Regions from separate parts of the Brevibacterium paucivorans genome, predicted to be linked through region 2. Evidence: riboswitches for the same ligand, from Rfam matches in the RefSeq annotation. Region 2 holds a riboswitch; the other holds the start of a gene.

Region 1 (8,781 bases), 870 kb from region 2:
TCACCAGCTTCTTCCTGCTCGCATGGCTGTTTGCCCCACGACACGGGATGGTGGCGCGTCTGTGACAAGTCGATTCTGGGTAGCAATCTGTGCTGTCATGGCGCTGGTGTTTGGGCCACACGTGACACCTCAACCGGCGTACGCCAACGCAGTGTTTGAAGCACGTGACAACGAACTCACTCTGAATGCGAAAGAGTGGAAGGTGGCGGGGCCAGTGACACTGAGCGTGTCTGCCGGTGCGAAAGTAGGTGATTCTGGCACCTCTGAGCCCGCGGGTGACACTGACCCTCGCACCATCTCTGACGAAGTGACCTTCGACGGGGAACACTTGCCGTTTGCGGTGCAGACGAAGCCGTCGCAACCGGTGAGTGTGCAGGTGAAAGCCACCCCTGGCACCTACTGCTTGAGCATCCACGCGCACTCTCTTGGCAAAACGGAGCCACGGCAGCACACCCAAACCATCCGGGTCGAATCCACAGACGACACCACCACGATCGACACCGACCCAGCAGACTGCCCAACCGACCTCGACGAGAAGTACCGCATCAAACCCCCTGAGCCGGGAGCCAAACAACACACGGTCAAGGCAGAAAACACCTCGGCGGGGTACGTTGCCAACGCCGATTTTGACGCACGCGGACTGGATGGGCGCGTGCGCATGGCATTCCGACACGACGGACACGGAACCATGGGCGTCATCAACCCCAACCGCACTAAAGGCGGGAACATCGCGGCCCGTGGGGACGCGTTCGCCTACGACATTTCGGCCCCAACGATCGAGCCGCTGCACTTGACGTTTTCAGAGCCGGGAACCCACTGCGTCGCCTACTCCATGTACAGGGACGACGCCACGAAACCGGCGCGCAACGGGATGCTGACGGTCACCGCAAAAGGGGCCGAGGTGGCTGACGACCGGGCGGCGGACGGCCAGGATGCTGGTGACGGGGATGCTGATGGCGGGGATACGGGCAACCGGGAGGCAGAAGGTCAGGTGGCGGACTCACAGTGTGGCCCCACGAGCCCGGTACCTCGGGACCCTGCCGAAAGCCCCTCCGATTCTCACGACACGTCGACCGACGACAAAGGCGCCGACAACGAAGACGCAACGGACCCTGGGGAGGCGGGTGACACCTCGGGCAACATGCCTGGCCAATACGGCGCCGCGCCGGGCGTGACCGTGCCGACTCCCGCCGCACTGCCCTTCCAGCCGGTTGCTGCCAACGTGTGCGCACCGGCAGGTGACGGGCAAATGGTTGACGTGACTCAAGGTCAGGTGCTCATCAACCCCACCCAGGTCAAAGTGAACGGGGCAGAACGCGCACCCTCAACCGTCAACGTCACCGTGCCAGATTCAGCGCGCACCGCGTTCACACCTTCAACAACGCAGGACAAAGAATTCGCCACCCCCGGATCTCAGGTATGGGCAACCGGTGGCCAAAACGCGCCCGCAGTGGGGTGGAGCGCAAACGACCTGGACCCGGCGCTCGTGAAGTCTATGGAGGTGACGCTCACCCGTGTGAGCGGACCGGGCAGCGTCCTCATTCAGCAAAAAGATGCGCTAGGGAAAAACACCAAGAACCTTCGTCAAGGGTCACAGTCGACGGTCACACCTGGGCAGTTCAGCACCCCCACCTTCATGTTTAACCAACCGGGTGCGTATGACGTGGAGTTTGAAACGCTGACTCGCGAAGTTCACGGGCACGAACGCCGGGCCACAGTTCTCCTTCGGTTCAACGTGGGTAAGAAACTGCCAGCTCAGGTGGCCGGCTCGCCCCTGGGCGCGCTCATTGGTCACTGCCAAGCGGCCTCGATTACTGGCGACATTGTGCGTGCTAACCCGCCGGCGGAACCTCGCCAAGCGGCCCCAGAAACGCGCTCGGTCGAAGGGCCGTCGAACTGGTGGTGGGGAGTCTTTGGGGCAGCGCTCGCATGCAGCGTTGCACTGGCCATCTTGGCCGCCCGCGTGTGGGTCAGGGAGGACTCATAATGCACCGTGAAGACGAACGCTACGCCAGCAGCCTGCACGACACCGTCGAAATCCCCAAGGTCACGACGAAACCCAAGGCCAGTACGAAAGCCAAGGTCAGTACGAAGGCGGCGACGACCTCGGCGGGGGTATCACGGTGGTGGGCAATCCCGCTCATGGCGATGTCGATTGCGATGGTCGTACTTGCAGGGCTGGTGTTTGTAAACCTCCGCACGGACGGGGCGGACAGCCAGGCCGAGGAAGTTGTGGAGATTCCAGCGCCGGTTGTGCCCTCCATGCCTGCCGTTGACCCAGTGGCAGGTGGGGTTGCCGTCGATAACCCGTGGTTGCGCGAGACGAGTGAGAAATCGGGGATCCCCAAGCGTGTCTTGCAGGCGTATGTCGCGGCAACGGTGTGGGCTGCTCAGCGCAGTCCGCAGTGCGGGTTGTCGTGGAATACGTTGGCTGGAATCGGCAAAATCGAGACCGATCACGGGCGCTACAAAGGTGCCAGCGTGAACGACTCCGGCGAGGTTACGCCCCACCTTTTTGGTGTTCAACTGCGTGGTGAAGGTACGGCGCATATCCGCGACACTGACGGAGGGCGACTCGACGGCGACCGCACACACGACCGAGCTGTGGGCCCCATGCAGTTCATCCCCGCAACATGGAATCAGGTGGCAGTGGACGGCAACGGCGACGGCACGAAAGATCCGCACAACATTGACGACGCGACAGCGTCAGCGGCGGCTTTTCTGTGCGCGAACAACCGGAACCTGAGCGACCTGAACGGGTACACGGACGCGATCAAGGCCTACAACCCGTCCGATCAATACGTGCGCGACGTAGCGAATGAAGCGCAACGCATTGCCCAAGTCGTGGGTCAGCCGGCGCAAAGCGAGCAAAACGGCGCAATATAGTGCGTAGTCTCGCTCGTTTTGCGCTGTTTCGTCAGGCCGTTTGGCTGATGGCGCCCGAGGTGTCGGTAGGGTAAGGGGCATGAGAAGCCCGCTACGACCTCGGGAAGGGATCAGCGCAACCCGGTTGCGCGCACCTGGCGGCAATCAGACGCACTCCCGCCAACACGAACCAGTTCCCGCGACTGTCCGCGACTGGCTGTTAGCCGACTTCCCGGATTCGCGTGAGGAGCTCGACTACATCGCCGATCCTGCCGGGGGTGGGCTCGTAGACGAAAACGGCAGGCCGGTCACCCTGGAGACACCTGTGACCCCGGGCGGCTTCTACTTCTTCCACCGGATCGTGCCGCCGGAAGCGCGCGTGCCGTTCGACGTGACCGTGGTGCATGAGGACGAACACCTGCTGGTAGTGGACAAACCTCACTTCCTGGCCTCGACACCAAATGGGCGATTTGTACGCGAATGCGTGGTCACACGGTTGCGGGTAGAACGTGACGAACCGGACCTGGTGGCCATTCACCGGCTTGACCGTGTGACGGCCGGGCTCTTGATTTTATCGCGCAATCCGGGCACGCGCGGGGCGTATCAGCGGCTTTTTCAAGACCGAAAAGTGGATAAAACCTATGAGGCCTTAGCGATTCTTCCGGGCGACTTTGACCCGGCGGCGTTTCCGCGTGAGTGCGAGTCGCGGATCGAAAAAGACAAGGGAACACGTGGTGTTAGAGAAGTCGACGGGCCCATCAACGCGCGTTCTCGTATCGAGTTTTCACACGTGGTTGGCACGTATGAGGGTGATCCTGTTGGCCGGTTTGTGCTCACTCCGCACACGGGCAAAACTCATCAGTTGCGGGTTCACATGTTAGGCGCAGGCGTGCCGATCCTGGGTGATCCCGTTTACCCACACGACCTGGACCAGGACCCGTACGACTTTTCGCACCCGCTGCGTTTGTGTGCCGTTGGGCTTGAGTTCCGAGACCCGCTCAGTGGTGAGGAACGCCGCTTTGCGTCCAGGATCAAATTGAGTCCAAACGGCGCAAAGTGAGCATGACGGCGCAATATATTGCGTAGTTTCGCTCGTTTTGCGCCGTTACACTACAGCATTCCGCCAACCATTCCGGTGAAGTAGGGGACCAGCCAAATACCCCACACCACAAGAGAAAATTTGTGGAACACTGCACGCGCACGGTCCGAACCTTTGATCATGACGTAAAGCGCCCACACAAAGTGGATGGCCATGAGCAGAAGCGCCAACGCTCCGGTGACAGCCATGATGAGCCCCAAGATCTGGGCGGCCTCGCCACCAAAAGAGAAAGAGTCGGACTGCGCGATTCGGCGCATGAACTCGGTTCCAGTTGCGTCGCACACCAATCCCAGCCCAAACAGGATCACATGAGGCCACGTGAGAACTTTTTTCTTATGTTCTGCCCACACACCCATGGTGTAGAAAACCAGGGCTGCAGTGATGAAAGCAATAGCAAAAATCAACATAACTTCAGTGTGCTCTTAGCCCCTCTCGAATCCATCGCCCAGCGGGTTGGTTGTCCCATCAACCAAACGGTTGAGTCACCTGTTTATAAACTCACACCCTCACGGTCATGACTGCCAGTCGAAAGCGTTAGGATTGCGGGTATTGGTAGGACAAAAGGGGAGGGGCCCAATGAGCGAAGTTGAACAGCATTTCCGCGAAGCAGAGAATCCGTTTTCACTCACCGGTTTGACCTACGACGACGTCCTGTTGCTCCCCGGAGACACCGACGTCATCCCGTCTGAAGCTTCAACTCGCACCCGGTTGACTCGCGAACTCGACATCAACATCCCTCTGATTTCTGCCGCCATGGACACGGTGACCGAAAGCCGGATGGCTATTGCCATGGCACGCATCGGTGGAATTGGAATCATCCACCGCAACCTAAGCAAAGAAGACCAGGCAGCCCAGGTCGACTATGTAAAGCGCTCGGAGTCGGGCATGATCACCGACCCCGTGACCATCACCGCCGACAAGACCCTGCAAGAGCTCGACGAAATGTGTGGCCAGTACCGCATCTCGGGTCTTCCTGTTGTGGACGAAAACAACGTGCTCGTGGGAATCATCACCAACCGTGACCTGCGCTTCGTTCCTCGAGCAGAGTTCGCCACAAAAACGGTTGGCGAAATCATGACAAAGGCACCTTTGATCACAGCTCCAGTAGGCGTGAGCTCAGAAGAAGCCTTTGAAATCCTTGCTGAACACAAGGTCGAGAAGCTGCCACTCGTCGACGAGAACAATGTGATCCGCGGGCTCATCACCGTTAAAGACTTCGTCAAGAGCGAAGAGTACCCCCTGGCGTCCAAGGACTCTGAAGGTCGGCTCCTTGTAGGTGCCGCAGTAGGGTTCTACGGAGACGCGCTGGAGCGTGCCGGCCTGCTGGCCGAAGCTGGCGCTGACGTCATCGTGGTGGACACGGCTAACGGTCACGCACGTGGCGTCACCGACATGATCAAGACGCTCAAAAAGGACTCCGCTTTCTCTCACGTCCAAGTTATTGGTGGAAACGTCGCCACCCGCGAAGGCGCCCAAGCACTCATCGACGCAGGAGCCGACGCCATCAAGGTTGGAGTTGGACCAGGATCGATCTGCACCACCCGCATCGTGGCAGGTGTAGGAGTTCCACAGGTCACCGCGATTCACCTGGCCTATCAGGCCGCACGCGAAGCCGGCGTTCCGGTGATTGGTGACGGTGGATTGCAGTATTCGGGTGACATTGGCAAGGCACTGGTCGCCGGTGCCGACTCCGTGATGCTCGGTAGCCTCCTAGCCGGATGTAAGGAATCCCCAGGTGAACTGCTCCTGGTGAACGGAAAGCAGTACAAGACATACCGTGGCATGGGCTCGTTGGGTGCCATGGCGCCACGTAAGGGGCGTTCGTACTCCAAGGACCGCTACTTCCAGGCCGATGTCGCCACCGATACCGACCTCATCCCAGAAGGCGTCGAAGGTCGGGTCGCTTACCGCGGTGAACTCAAAAACGTCGCATACCAACTCACGGGTGGACTGCGCCAAACCATGTTCTACGTGGGCGCGCGCACGATTCCCGAACTCAAAGAACAAGGACGCTTTGTGCGCTTGACCGCAGCTGGACTTAAAGAAAGCCACCCACACGACATTCAAATGACGGTGGAAGCGCCCAACTACCAGTCACGCTAAAGGTAGTTCGCGAAACTCACACACCACATGTACAGTGTGGTTCAGACTCGGGGTGCCTTTTAAAGGCTGAGATCATACCCGTGAACCTGTTTGGTTAATGCCTGCGAAGGGAAGTCAGCGTGACGCCTGTATCTGACAGTCGTACCGGAAACGCGCCGGAATTCACTCCCGCGTTTCTCACCCACATGCGTGAGCTCACGCCACTGGTGCAATGCATCACCAACACTGTGGTGCAAGAAGTTGCCGCGAACATTCTGCTTGCATCGGGTGCATCACCTGCCATGATCGACCACGAAGCCGACGCTGCAGCTTTCGCCAAAGTCGCCAACGGTGTATCGGTGAACTTTGGGACTCCCAGCTCGCACACGTACTTATCCATTGACGCTGCCGTGCAACAGCGCACCGAGGACGGAACCACCTGGGTGTTAGACCCCGTTGGTTTGGGAGTGGCTCCGTTCCGAACTGCCCGGGTTTTCCGGGCCTTAAGCGAACGCCCCACCGTGGTGCGTGGAAACGCGTCCGAGGTGGCGGGGCTCGCCGGAATGGGTCAGGGCGCCCGAGGTATCGAAGCAGTGGACGATGTTGAGTCGGCTTTGCCTGCCGCACGTGAGCTCAGCCGCAAGTTCGGGTCCGTGGTGGCCATCTCTGGGCCTACAGACGCGATCGTCACCACGATCGGCGAAACCACCTATGTCAGCCACGTTTCAGGCGGGTCCACCTACATGCCACTCGTCGTAGGAACCGGGTGCTCCCTGGGAGCGCTCGTAGCAGGGTATGCAGGAACAGCCCACCACCTCCTCGGCGAATCAACTACCACGGAAGAAAAACTCACCCGCTACCACCAAGCCACCGTGACCGCGCACGCACACTTTGCGGCAGCCGGTCTGCGCGCACACGAACTGGCAGACGGGCCAGGTAGCTTCAAAGTTCATTTCCTGGACCAACTTCACGCAGTTACCGAAACTGATCTGCACGCAATCAACGTGACCACGGAGGAACTGTGACCAACCCTCGTTTGAGCGACATCGACGCGTCCCTGTACTTCATCACCGACACCAAAATGTGCGAACAGGCAGGACGCACGGTGGCACAAACGGTTGAACTGGCCGTGGCCGGGGGTGCCGGAATCGTGCAAGTACGCGACAAACACGCCACCGACGACACGTTCGCCACACTCACGTTGAGTGTTCTCGAAGCCGTCGAAAACGCCCGCCACACCAACAACATCACCCGCCCAGTGCCCGTGTTCGTCAACGACCGCGTCAAGGTCGCTGCCAGCCTCATCAATGACGGTCACGACGTTCACGTCCACGTAGGACAAGACGACACGAGCGTGCCTCAAGTGCGTGAACTCATCGGAAACACCCCACTGATAGGCCTGTCCGCCAACACCCCGGAAGAAATCGAAGCCGCCCGCGTCCACGGCGACTTCGGCAACGGGGGAGTGGACCTCCTGGGTGTGGGTCCCGTGTGGGACACCGCAACCAAAGAAGGTGCCCCAGCCGGGTTGGGTGTCGACACACTCAAAAACCTCATTGCCACCTCGGCGATCCCGGTCTTTGCCATTGGCGGAATTACAGCAGAGCGGGCAGCGCAACTTAAGGACACCTCGGTCGCGGGGGTATGCGTGGTATCAGCAATCTGCCTTGCCACCGACCCGCAAGTCGAGGCACGCAAAATCCACCACGCGTTTCAGAACTGACCCTCTGACCCCCTGTGGGGAACCCAAACCAGTTAAGGAGATCGACATGTCACGACCCCCTGTCGCGTTGAGTATCGCTGGAACAGACCCCTCCGGTGGAGCAGGCGTTCACGCCGACCTAAAAACCTTCACGGCCCTGCGCGCATACGGAACCTCAGTGATTACCGCGCTGCTCGCACAGAACACACACGGAGTCTCCCGCGTGTACGGGATCGACAACGATTTCGTGTCTGACCAGTTCGATTCGGTCCTCACGGATATGCCCGTAGACGCGACCAAAACCGGGATGCTGGGCACACGCCAACTCGTTGAGTTGGTTGCAGAACGCGCCGGCCGAGGTGGTTTAGGCTTCCTGGTCGTCGACCCTGTCATGGTGGCCACCTCCGGGCACCGACTGCTTGAAGAAGACGCCGTGGATGCCGTGCGCACGCTCATGGTGCCCGCCGCCCACGTCATCACTCCCAACCTTCCCGAAGCCGCACTTCTCTTAGGTGACGACGTTGAACCCGCCCACGACCTCGACACCATGCGCTACCAGGCACGCGAACTGATCGAACGCGGCGCCCGAGGTGTTCTGGTCAAAGGCGGCCACGGTGACGGCGACGAGGTACTCGACGTGCTGGCGCTCAACGACGGCACCGACGTCACTCTCACCGAATATCGCCACCAGCGCATCACCACCCCCAACACCCACGGAACCGGGTGCACGCTCTCGGCTGCGATTACCGCGCTGGCGGCCCGGCAGGCTCTGGAAGGAACCCTGGATGTTCCCGAGGTCGTCGGCACCGCCCTTGACTACCTCGCTCGCGCTTTGGAATCCGGCAAAGACTGGACACTGTCACTCGACCCCAACGGGGCCCACGGCCCCGTTGACCACATGGTGACGATCCCATCTCCGTGAAGTCTGACTGACAGCCTCCCTGAAACCCATCTCACTCAAACCCAACCCACTGAAAGGAACACTCATGACTACGACGACCTCGGCCGCCGAAATTGGTCGTGAACTACGCAA
Region 2 (8,781 bases):
TCTGCATCGTTGGGCTTTCCGTTGCCGGAGCCGATCTGTGGGTCGCCTACCGCTAGGAATTCACCGTTGTCAGCGGCGAAAGACTTTGGGGTCGAGAACGTGTAGACGTCCGACCATCCGTTTTTGTCGGACCCAACCTGGTATGCGTACCGGGTGTTCGCTTTCAGCCCCATGACGTGCGCCTGGTGGTAGAGGCGAGCGCGGTCAATTGACACTCCCGATTTTTCTTCTTTGACCGTGCGAGCGCCTTCCGGAAGTTTGCCACCCACCATTTCCTTGACGGGAGCGATCTTGACGCTCTGTTCGCCGATCTTCTTGGTGTACCACGTGAAGGCGCGGTCGGTGTTGCGGTCGCCCACCTGCATGCCGAGGTTGTAGATGTCGGCCTTTTTCGTCGCCTCGGCGCCCGTACCCAGGGCGGGACTCAGACCCCCGGATGACAGCAATGCAACGAGTCCGAGCGTGGTGGCAAGCGACTTGATCTTCATTCGAAAGCTCCTCTGGGCAGGCGTCTAGCTACAACAACTGACAACGGCCCATATAGTGACCGTTTTGGGTTAACTGCGTTCGACCTTTGGGTGCACCGCAGGTGACCTGTGCGCAGTCACGTGATGTTTTCGCGGTGAAACGCTTGTACGCTGTGAGCGAAATTTGTGCAAAAATTGCCGGTATGACGCGCACCGCTTTGGACTATGACGAAAACTGGCTCGAACCTGAAGAGCTCAACCGCCTCAGGCGCAAGCTCCCGCTCACATATGTACACGGAGTACCCGTTCAAGTGAGTGACAGTGGCGAGGTTGAACGGATTGGTCTGCTCCTGCGCACCCTTCCAGACCAGACCCTGGGCCGCGAAATCGTCGGTGGTCGTGTCCGCTTCCACGAAACTCTGCGCAGTGCACTCGCCCGGCACTGCGAACAGGACCTGGGCCCTCTTGCGCTACCGGTTTTTCCCACCTCGCTTACCCCGTTCCATGTGGCCGAATACTTCCCCACTCAAGGCGTGAGCAACTATTACGACCCTCGCCAGCACGCAGTGGCCCTGTGCTACATCCTGCAGGTGCGAGGCGAATGCACTCCCCGCCAAGACGCGTTGAGCTTCGACTGGTTCACCCCTCAAGAACTTCTGCGCGACGACATCATCGCCGACATGTGCCACGGCCAGCACCACATCGTCAAGGCAGCCCTTGCGCACCTGGGGATCCTGCCTTAGAAAGCCGGGGAACACCTCGGGCAGTTTCTTCCCAGAAGTTTATTCATACTCCGTTTATGTGTAATGTGTGATCCGCGACAGGGGAGCGCCATCAGGGGCGCTGAGAGTGCTTATGCAGACCCTCGAACCTGATGCGGTTAGGACCGCCGAAGGGAGTCGAGATTCTCTTTACCCCTCCTGAATCCTTGGGAGGATACATGTCATCGACGACAGCGACTGAAAAGACTCAGGCTCACACGTACTCGTGGCGAGTTGTTGACATTGTTGTGTGCGCCGTAATCGCGGTTGCGGTCGGGCTTTTGTTTGCCTTGTGGGCAGCTCTGTGGAGTGGTTTTGAGTTGCTATTTGCCACGACTTTCCCGCCTGCTGTGGCCCTGTTTGGTGGCGTGTGGGTGCTCGCGGGCCCGCTGGCCGCAATGATCATCCGCAAGCCTGGTGCCGCGCTGTTCTGTGAGCTGCTGGCCGCGATTTTCGAGGCTGTTTTGGGCTCCCACTTTGGTGTGGTTGCGGTGTTCTCCGGGTTCCTACAGGGGCTCGGCGCAGAGCTCGTTTTTGCCGCGTTCAGGTACCGCAAGTTCACGCTCCCCGTGAGCATTCTGGCTGCCATGCTCGCGGGACTGTTCATGGGTGTTCACGAATCGATCATCTACCTTGCGGAATGGTCGCTAGGCTTCCGGGTTGCTTACACCGGTCTTGCCGTGCTGTCATCAGCAGTTTTGGCTGGGGTGATCCCGTGGTTGCTCACGCGCATGCTCGCATCAGCTGGAGCGCTTAACGCGTTTGCGTCTGGCAACACCGGGCGCGAGGTGTGAGTCACCTCAGCGCAACCGATTTTGGGTGGAAGCACGCCGGCCGTAAACGTGCCGCCCTCACCGGGATTTCGGTGGAGATTGAGGCTGGCGAGCGTGTTCTGATCGCAGGGGCGTCCGGGGCCGGCAAGTCTACGTTCTTGCACGCTGTGGCCGGTGTTCTGCCCAGCGAGTCGGGAACTCAGTTTGGGCAGTTGCTTATCGACGGAACGGCTCCGGACCCTACCCGAGGTCGTACCGGCCTGGTATTGCAGGATCCCGATTCGCAGGCAGTATTGTCGCGGATTGGCCCTGACATTGCGTTTGGGGCCGAGAATCTGCGTGTTCCAGTCGGGGAGATCGCTGACCGCGTGCAGTGGGCTCTAGACACGGTGGGGTTGCCGTTTCCGCAGGATTGGCCCACGTCCAAACTGTCGGGTGGGCAGAAACAGCGGGTGGCTCTCGCTGGTGTACTGGCGATGCGCCCGTCGATCATCTTGTTGGATGAGCCCACGGCAAACATTGACCCGCAGTCAGCTCCTGGATTGAGGGACGCTGTTATCAGGGCTGCCGATGAGACCGGCGCGACGCTTTTGGTGGTGGAGCACCGGCTGGATCTGTGGGCAGACCATGTGGATCGTATGGTGGTCCTCTCCCCCACCGGGGTGATTGCCGATGGTCCACCGCATCAGATCATGGAAACACATCGTCAGGAGTTGGAAGACGCCGGCTTGTGGCTCAGCCACGTGCGCCCAAAGCGTCGCAAGTTACGCGAGGCCACTGGTCCGCAGATGCTGGAAGTCGACGCCACCGTGGGACGTCAAACGGACGTCAACCACGTGGAGTTTTCCCTGGCCCAAGGCCAAGCGTTAGCGATCACGGGGGCCAACGGGGCCGGGAAGTCCACTGCGGCCCTGACGGCGGCTGGGCTTTTACGACCTCGGGCGGGGCAGGTCACAGCAAGCCCTGAACTACAAGCCTGGGCGCCAGAGTTTCCCGTACGTAGCGCCAGCCCACAAAAGTGGAAAGCGCGGGCGTTGGCGCGCAGGATTGGGAAGGTGTTTCAGACTCCTGAGCACCAGTTCGTCACTCGCACGGTGCGTGACGAGTTGGTGTTGGGCGGGGTGGACCCGGACTCGGTGTTGGAGCGGTTACGACTTGACCATGTGGCATTAGCGCACCCGTCGACACTCAGCGGTGGCGAGAAGCGGCGGTTGAGTGTCGCGTGCATGCTGGCCGCGCCCGTTCTCATTGTGGACGAGCCCACGTTTGGGCAAGATGCGCACAGCTGGCGCGAGCTGGCCCGGTTACTCAACGAAGCGGTTGATGGCGGGGCGGCCCTGCTGACGGTCACGCACGACCCGGATTTTATTCACGCAGTGGGGGCTGACGAGTATGGGATTTGAGGTTCGTTCAACTCCGCTCACGCGCACCAACCCGCTCACCAAGATCGCCATTATGTTGCTGATTACGGTGGGGGTTGTCCTGTCGATTGACGTGGTCAGCGCGTCACTCATGATGGTGTTTGTGATTGTGTTTTTCCCGCTGACTGGGTTTCCGGTGAAGCGGTTGTTTACCCATTTGTGGTTCATTCCGCTGGCCGCGTTTGCAACGGGGTGGGCAACTGTTCTGTTGGCTGAAGGGGCTGGCCCAGTCCTGTTCACCTTTGGACCGTATGAGGTGACGAGCAGGTCTGTTGAACTGGGCTTTGCGCTGTTCTTGCGGTCGCTGGCAATGGCGTTGCCGTGTGTTGTTTTAGCGTTTTCGATCGATTCCACTGAACTGGCTGATTCCCTGGTTCAGCTATGGAAAATGCCTGAACGATTCGTTTTGGGGGCGTTGGGAGCCGCGCGGTTGGCGGGGCTGTTGTCAGAACAGTTGGAGACGATCCGGTTTGCCCGCCGTGCCCGAGGTGTCTCCCACGGAGGTTTCTTGGGTGGCCTTCGCGATTTCTTCCCTATCGCGTTCGCACTGCTCACCGAGGCGATCCGGCGAGCAGTGCGCTTAGCGATGGCTATGGAGGGGCGTGCGTTTGGCACCAAGGGTCGCACGTGGACCCGGCGTGTAAGCCTGGGTGTCGGTGACTGGGTTGCGATGGGGTGTGCCGCTGTGCTGGCGGCTACATGCATCACCGCGACCGTGGTCACCGGGCATTGGAACTTTATTTTGAGTTAGATCTTCAGTTCGCCCATATCTTCGAAGCCGTTGCCTTCGACCTGGCGAGAAATGATCTGCGGGGTCGAAACCAGGTGCGGGCGCATAGCTTCGAGGCCCTTGGCAAAATGGTCACTGGTGACGTGAGGTTCAGCGCCTTCGTCGGTGAACCCTTCAACCAGTACGTACTGGTTGTCGTTTTCCAGGCTCTTGGACCACTCGAAGAACAGGTTTCCTTCTTCAGCACGAGTGGCCTCAGTGAACTCACGAACGATTTCAGGCCACTGGTCTACAGATTCTGGTTTGACGTCATATTTCACGACAATGAAGTACATAGTCCCCAGTGTAGGTGTCGTGGGAACATAGATCTATGGCGTACACGTGTAGCGAATGCGGATCTTCAACCCCCAAGTGGATGGGCAAGTGCCCCAAGTGCCAGTCGTGGGGAACCCTGGAAGAAAACGCCGGCCCAGGTGTGTCCGTCAAAACCCAAGCCACTTTTTCTGGCAAACGCGCCACCCCGGTCACACAGGTGGACGCAACGACCGCCTCGGCGACATCAACGGGGGTGAGCGAACTTGACCGCGTGCTGGGAGGCGGGCTGGTGCCAGGTGCCGTGATCCTGCTGGCCGGCGAACCTGGGGTGGGTAAGTCCACGCTGTTGCTCGACGTGTCCGCGAAGGCCGCGAAGGCGGGCAGGCGCGTCCTGTACGTCACCGGCGAGGAATCGCAGGGGCAGGTACGTCTGCGCGCTGAACGCACAGGGGCGCTGTCAGACAATCTGCTGCTGGCCAACGAAACTGATTTGGCGGCGGTTTTGGGGCTCATCGAGGTGGAAGACCCGGAACTGCTCATCGTGGATTCCGTACAGACCCTGGCCTCTGACCGGGTGGAAGGCGTGCCCGGCGGTGTCACGCAGGTGCGCGAAGTTGCGTCCGCGGTGATCAGGGCCGCGAAAGCGCGCAACCTGCCCACCGTGCTGGTGGGGCACATCACCAAGGACGGGACGGTCGCGGGGCCTCGGCTTTTGGAGCACTTGGTCGATGTGGTGTGTTCGTTCGAAGGCGATAAGCACACGCGTCTACGCATGTTGCGGGCGATTAAGAACCGCTTTGGCCCAACCGATGAAGTGGGCTGTTTTGCCATGACCGAGGAAGGTATCACCAGCGAATCCGACCCTTCTGGGTTGTTCCTTTCCCGGTCGCAAACTAACGCGCCGGGCACGTGTTTGACGGTGACGCTGGACGGTAAACGGCCTTTGGTCATCGAGGTGCAGGCCCTCACTATGGAGGCTGCCGGTGGGAATCCTCGGCGAACCGTGAGTGGAATGGATTTCAACCGTGTGGCCATGCTCATTGCGGTGGCCTCGAAAAGCATGAATCTGGCCCGGTCTGATGTTTTCGTATCGACCGTGGGTGGGGCGAAGATTCAAGAACCGGCGGCTGACCTGGCAGTGGCTTTGGCGCTGGCGTCGGCTGCGGCGGACAAACCTCAGTATTCACGTTTGGTGGCGATTGGCGAATTGAGCCTGTCCGGCGAAATCAGGCGCGTGCCCAACGTGGGGCAACGGCTGGCAGAGGCTGCGCGCATGGGAATCGACACTGCCGTAGTTGCTAGCGGGTCGCTTGCCGATGTGACCCTGCCCAAAGGTATTCGGGTGAAGGAAGTGAGCAACCTGGCTCAAGCGATCGAGTTGACGCTGAAGCGGTAGGTGAGCCGGACCAGACAGCGCTAAACGAGCGATACGGCGCATTATGTTGCGTAGTTTTGCTCGCTTTGCGCCGTTTCGCGCCACGTTTCGTGGCAAGATTCAGTTGCCCTTGGTCTTTTTCTCACCCTCAGGCTTATCCCCACCTTCGGGCTTCTTCGCTTCCGGCTTTTCGACCACGAACTTAGCCGGTTGGCTCTCGATGTCGCCTAGCTTGGTCACCAGCGTGTATTCGCCGGGGTCCAGCGTGTCTTTTGTGCGGTTGCACTTGTCGTCCGTGGGGATCATGTCCCACGGCAAAACCGACTTCTTATTGGCACCCGACACAAACACCTGAGTCTGGTCCTTTTGCTGACCGCTCACACAGAACGCGGAACTCCACACGGTGTCCTTGTCCTTTTTCACGGTGAACGTCTGCTTCTGGGGCCCCACGTCGATTGCGCACGACGCCTTGTGCTTATTCGTCACACCCAGCTCAAGCTTGATCACCGAATTGGGTTTATAGCTGGGCTTGTCGGTCTTGGCAGAGATCTCAACAGCTTCCGTTGGGCACTTGCCTGAGGACTCATCGGGCCCCGGTCCAGCAGGCTGGTCACCAGAACCTCCGGATTCGCCAGACTCCCCTGCCTCACCCGAGCCATCCGACTCACCTTCCTGCCCACCTTGGCCCTGCTCTTCACCGGGCTGGGTCTGTGCCTGTGGCTCCCCGGGCCCGGCCGTGTTCTTGGTGAGCCCTTGCGCCAAAAGCACAATACCCACGGTAAACAGGGCCAGAACAACAACCGCCAACCCAAGCACAGTAATGCGCCGCCTGCGGTACACAGACGCGGGCAGTCGACCAGGACGGGAGTTGTTATTCTGAGACATCACTTGAAGCCTAAACCGCCAGCCGGAGATGTTAAACCTTGACACACCAAAAAGTCGCTCGCGCACTCACTCACTGGTTCGCCAGCGCACAGCGACCCCTCCCCTGGAGAGCCGCGGACACCTCGGCCTGGGCGGTGCTTGTCTCTGAGATCATGTCTCACCAGACCCCCATGAGCCGGGTGGAACCGGTATGGCGGGCGTGGATGGAACGCTGGCCCACTCCCCGCGCGCTGGCTGACGCCCCCACCGCCGAGGTGCTAGTCGCGTGGGGTTCGTTAGGTTACCCCAGGCGGGCGTTGCGTTTGCAGGAGTGTGCCCGGGCGATTGGGGACGGCGAAGTTCCGCGCACTGAAGAAGGTTTGTTGGCCCTACCAGGTGTGGGCCCGTACACGGCAGCTGCGGTTGCGTCGTTTGCGTTTGGCCAGCGGACGATCGTGCTCGACGTGAACGTGCGGCGTGTGTTGTCGCGGGTGTTCGCCGGCGTTGACCACCCCAAGCCGGCGTTGAGTAAGAAAGAGCATGCGTGGGCCAGGCAGTTCGTTCCCCAGGACCACCACGTTGAGTTCAACGCCGCGGCCATGGAGTTGGGCGCCTTGGTTTGTACGTCCCGCAACCCTAAGTGTGACGGTTGCCCGCTGGCCAAGCACTGCGCGTGGCTTGAATCCGGGCGACCGGCAAGTGGCGCCCGACCTAAAACCCAAGCGTGGCACGGCACCGACCGTCAGCTACGTGGCGCCATCATGGCAACGCTCAAAGAATCCACCGTGCAGGGGTGTCCACTGCGGGAAGATTACTTTACGGCTCCTGCCGCTGATTTTGAGGACACCGTCATCACAGAGCTTCCCGAACCGGTGGGTTCGTCCCTGACGCGCGTGCGGGCTTTGGGGACGCATGACCGGATTGCCCGGCTCATCGATGACCTGGTGAGCGACGGACTTGCCACCCGAGACTCAGGTGTTCTCAGTTTGCCCCAGTGAAATCATCATCCGGTAGTTGCCCAGCGTGTTGGGTTTTACGCGGGCCAAGTCCAGGAATTCGGCCGTACCTTCATCCTGTGAACGCAACAGTTCAGCGAACACTTCAGGAGACACCGGGGTTCCTGTGATCTGTTCAAACCCCAGGGATGCAAAGAAATCGCGTTCGAATGTTAAACAAAATACGCGGTCCACGCCCAGGTCTTTTGCGCGCTGAAGGAGACTTTCGATGAGCGCGCGACCCACGCCTCGGCGACGGAACTGTGCGCTGGTTGCCACGGTCCGCACCTCTGCGAGGTCTTCCCAAAACACGTGGAGGGCGGCGCAGCCGGCCAAAGTGCCGTCTGGGTCTGTCACCACCATGAACTCTTGAATGTTCTCAAAGTAGTTCACGTGGTCTTTGGGCACCAGGATCCGCTCGTCAATGAGCGGCTGGCACAGCGCCCGGATAGCGGCCACGTCCGAGGTGCGGGCCGGCCTGATAAGCAAACCGGATGTCAGTTGCTGGCATCGTTGGCCGGTACCCGCACCGTGGGGTTCCAGCTTGGTGGGTTCAGAAGAAGTCACACACCAATGCTAGATCCTCTTATTCTTCGGTCGTTTGGTTAGCCTGTGCTACCGCTTTTCCGTCCGAGTCTTCCGTGGCTTCCGGCTTGCCGGCCGCGTCGTTAGCGGGACCAGCTTCCGGTATCGCGCCCGTGTTGTCTTTTTCGTCCTTGGAACGAGTGAGCACACGGTCGTCCATTTCACCGCGGAAGGTGAACGTGGCCAGAGGCCCTTCGCCTTCCACGTCAACGTAGATGCGCTGTCCCGAGTGCAACTCGTTGAACAGGATCTTTTCCGACAGCGGATCTTCGATGTCCTGCTGGATGGTGCGACGCAGAGGACGCGCACCCAGAACTGGGTCGAACCCACGGTCAGCAAGAGCGTTCTTGGCGTCTGCAGACACCTCGATGCTCATGCCCTGGTCAGCAAGACGCGTGTCCAGACGGGTCAAGAACAGGTCCACAATCTTGACGATTTCGTCCTTCTGGAGCTGCGGGAACACGATCGTGTCATCGACACGGTTGAGGAACTCAG

What was found. A riboswitch is a leader RNA that binds a small molecule or an ion and turns the genes downstream of it on or off. The one in region 2 is predicted to bind thiamine pyrophosphate.
Region 1: another riboswitch for thiamine pyrophosphate. It lies ahead of thiM (hydroxyethylthiazole kinase); the one in region 2 lies ahead of JOE56_RS07345 (ECF transporter S component).

The regions. Positions count from the first base shown of each region.
Region 1 is NZ_JAFBCP010000001.1:714,268-723,048, reverse strand. Features, by position in the region: gene JOE56_RS03395 (anchored repeat-type ABC transporter permease subunit) at 1-65, shown strand, start outside; gene JOE56_RS03390 (hypothetical protein) at 62-1,987, shown strand; gene JOE56_RS03385 (lytic transglycosylase domain-containing protein) at 1,987-2,886, shown strand; gene JOE56_RS03380 (pseudouridine synthase) at 2,966-3,925, shown strand; gene JOE56_RS03375 (HsmA family protein) at 3,976-4,371, opposite strand; gene guaB (IMP dehydrogenase) at 4,541-6,067, shown strand; TPP riboswitch at 6,106-6,196, shown strand; gene thiM (hydroxyethylthiazole kinase) at 6,187-7,071, shown strand; gene thiE (thiamine phosphate synthase) at 7,068-7,769, shown strand; gene thiD (bifunctional hydroxymethylpyrimidine kinase/phosphomethylpyrimidine kinase) at 7,816-8,670, shown strand; gene JOE56_RS03350 (TenA family protein) at 8,735-8,781, shown strand, end outside.
Region 2 is NZ_JAFBCP010000001.1:1,584,830-1,593,610, reverse strand. Features, by position in the region: gene JOE56_RS07355 (purple acid phosphatase family protein) at 1-488, opposite strand, end outside; gene JOE56_RS07350 (DUF4916 domain-containing protein) at 671-1,210, shown strand; TPP riboswitch at 1,280-1,382, shown strand; gene JOE56_RS07345 (ECF transporter S component) at 1,408-2,022, shown strand; gene JOE56_RS11640 (ABC transporter ATP-binding protein) at 2,019-3,404, shown strand; gene JOE56_RS07335 (energy-coupling factor transporter transmembrane component T family protein) at 3,394-4,173, shown strand; gene JOE56_RS07330 (putative quinol monooxygenase) at 4,170-4,487, opposite strand; gene radA (DNA repair protein RadA) at 4,523-5,863, shown strand; gene JOE56_RS07320 (hypothetical protein) at 5,963-6,727, opposite strand; gene JOE56_RS07315 (HhH-GPD family protein) at 6,880-7,704, shown strand; gene JOE56_RS07310 (amino-acid N-acetyltransferase) at 7,678-8,244, opposite strand; gene JOE56_RS07305 (ATP-dependent Clp protease ATP-binding subunit) at 8,288-8,781, opposite strand, start outside.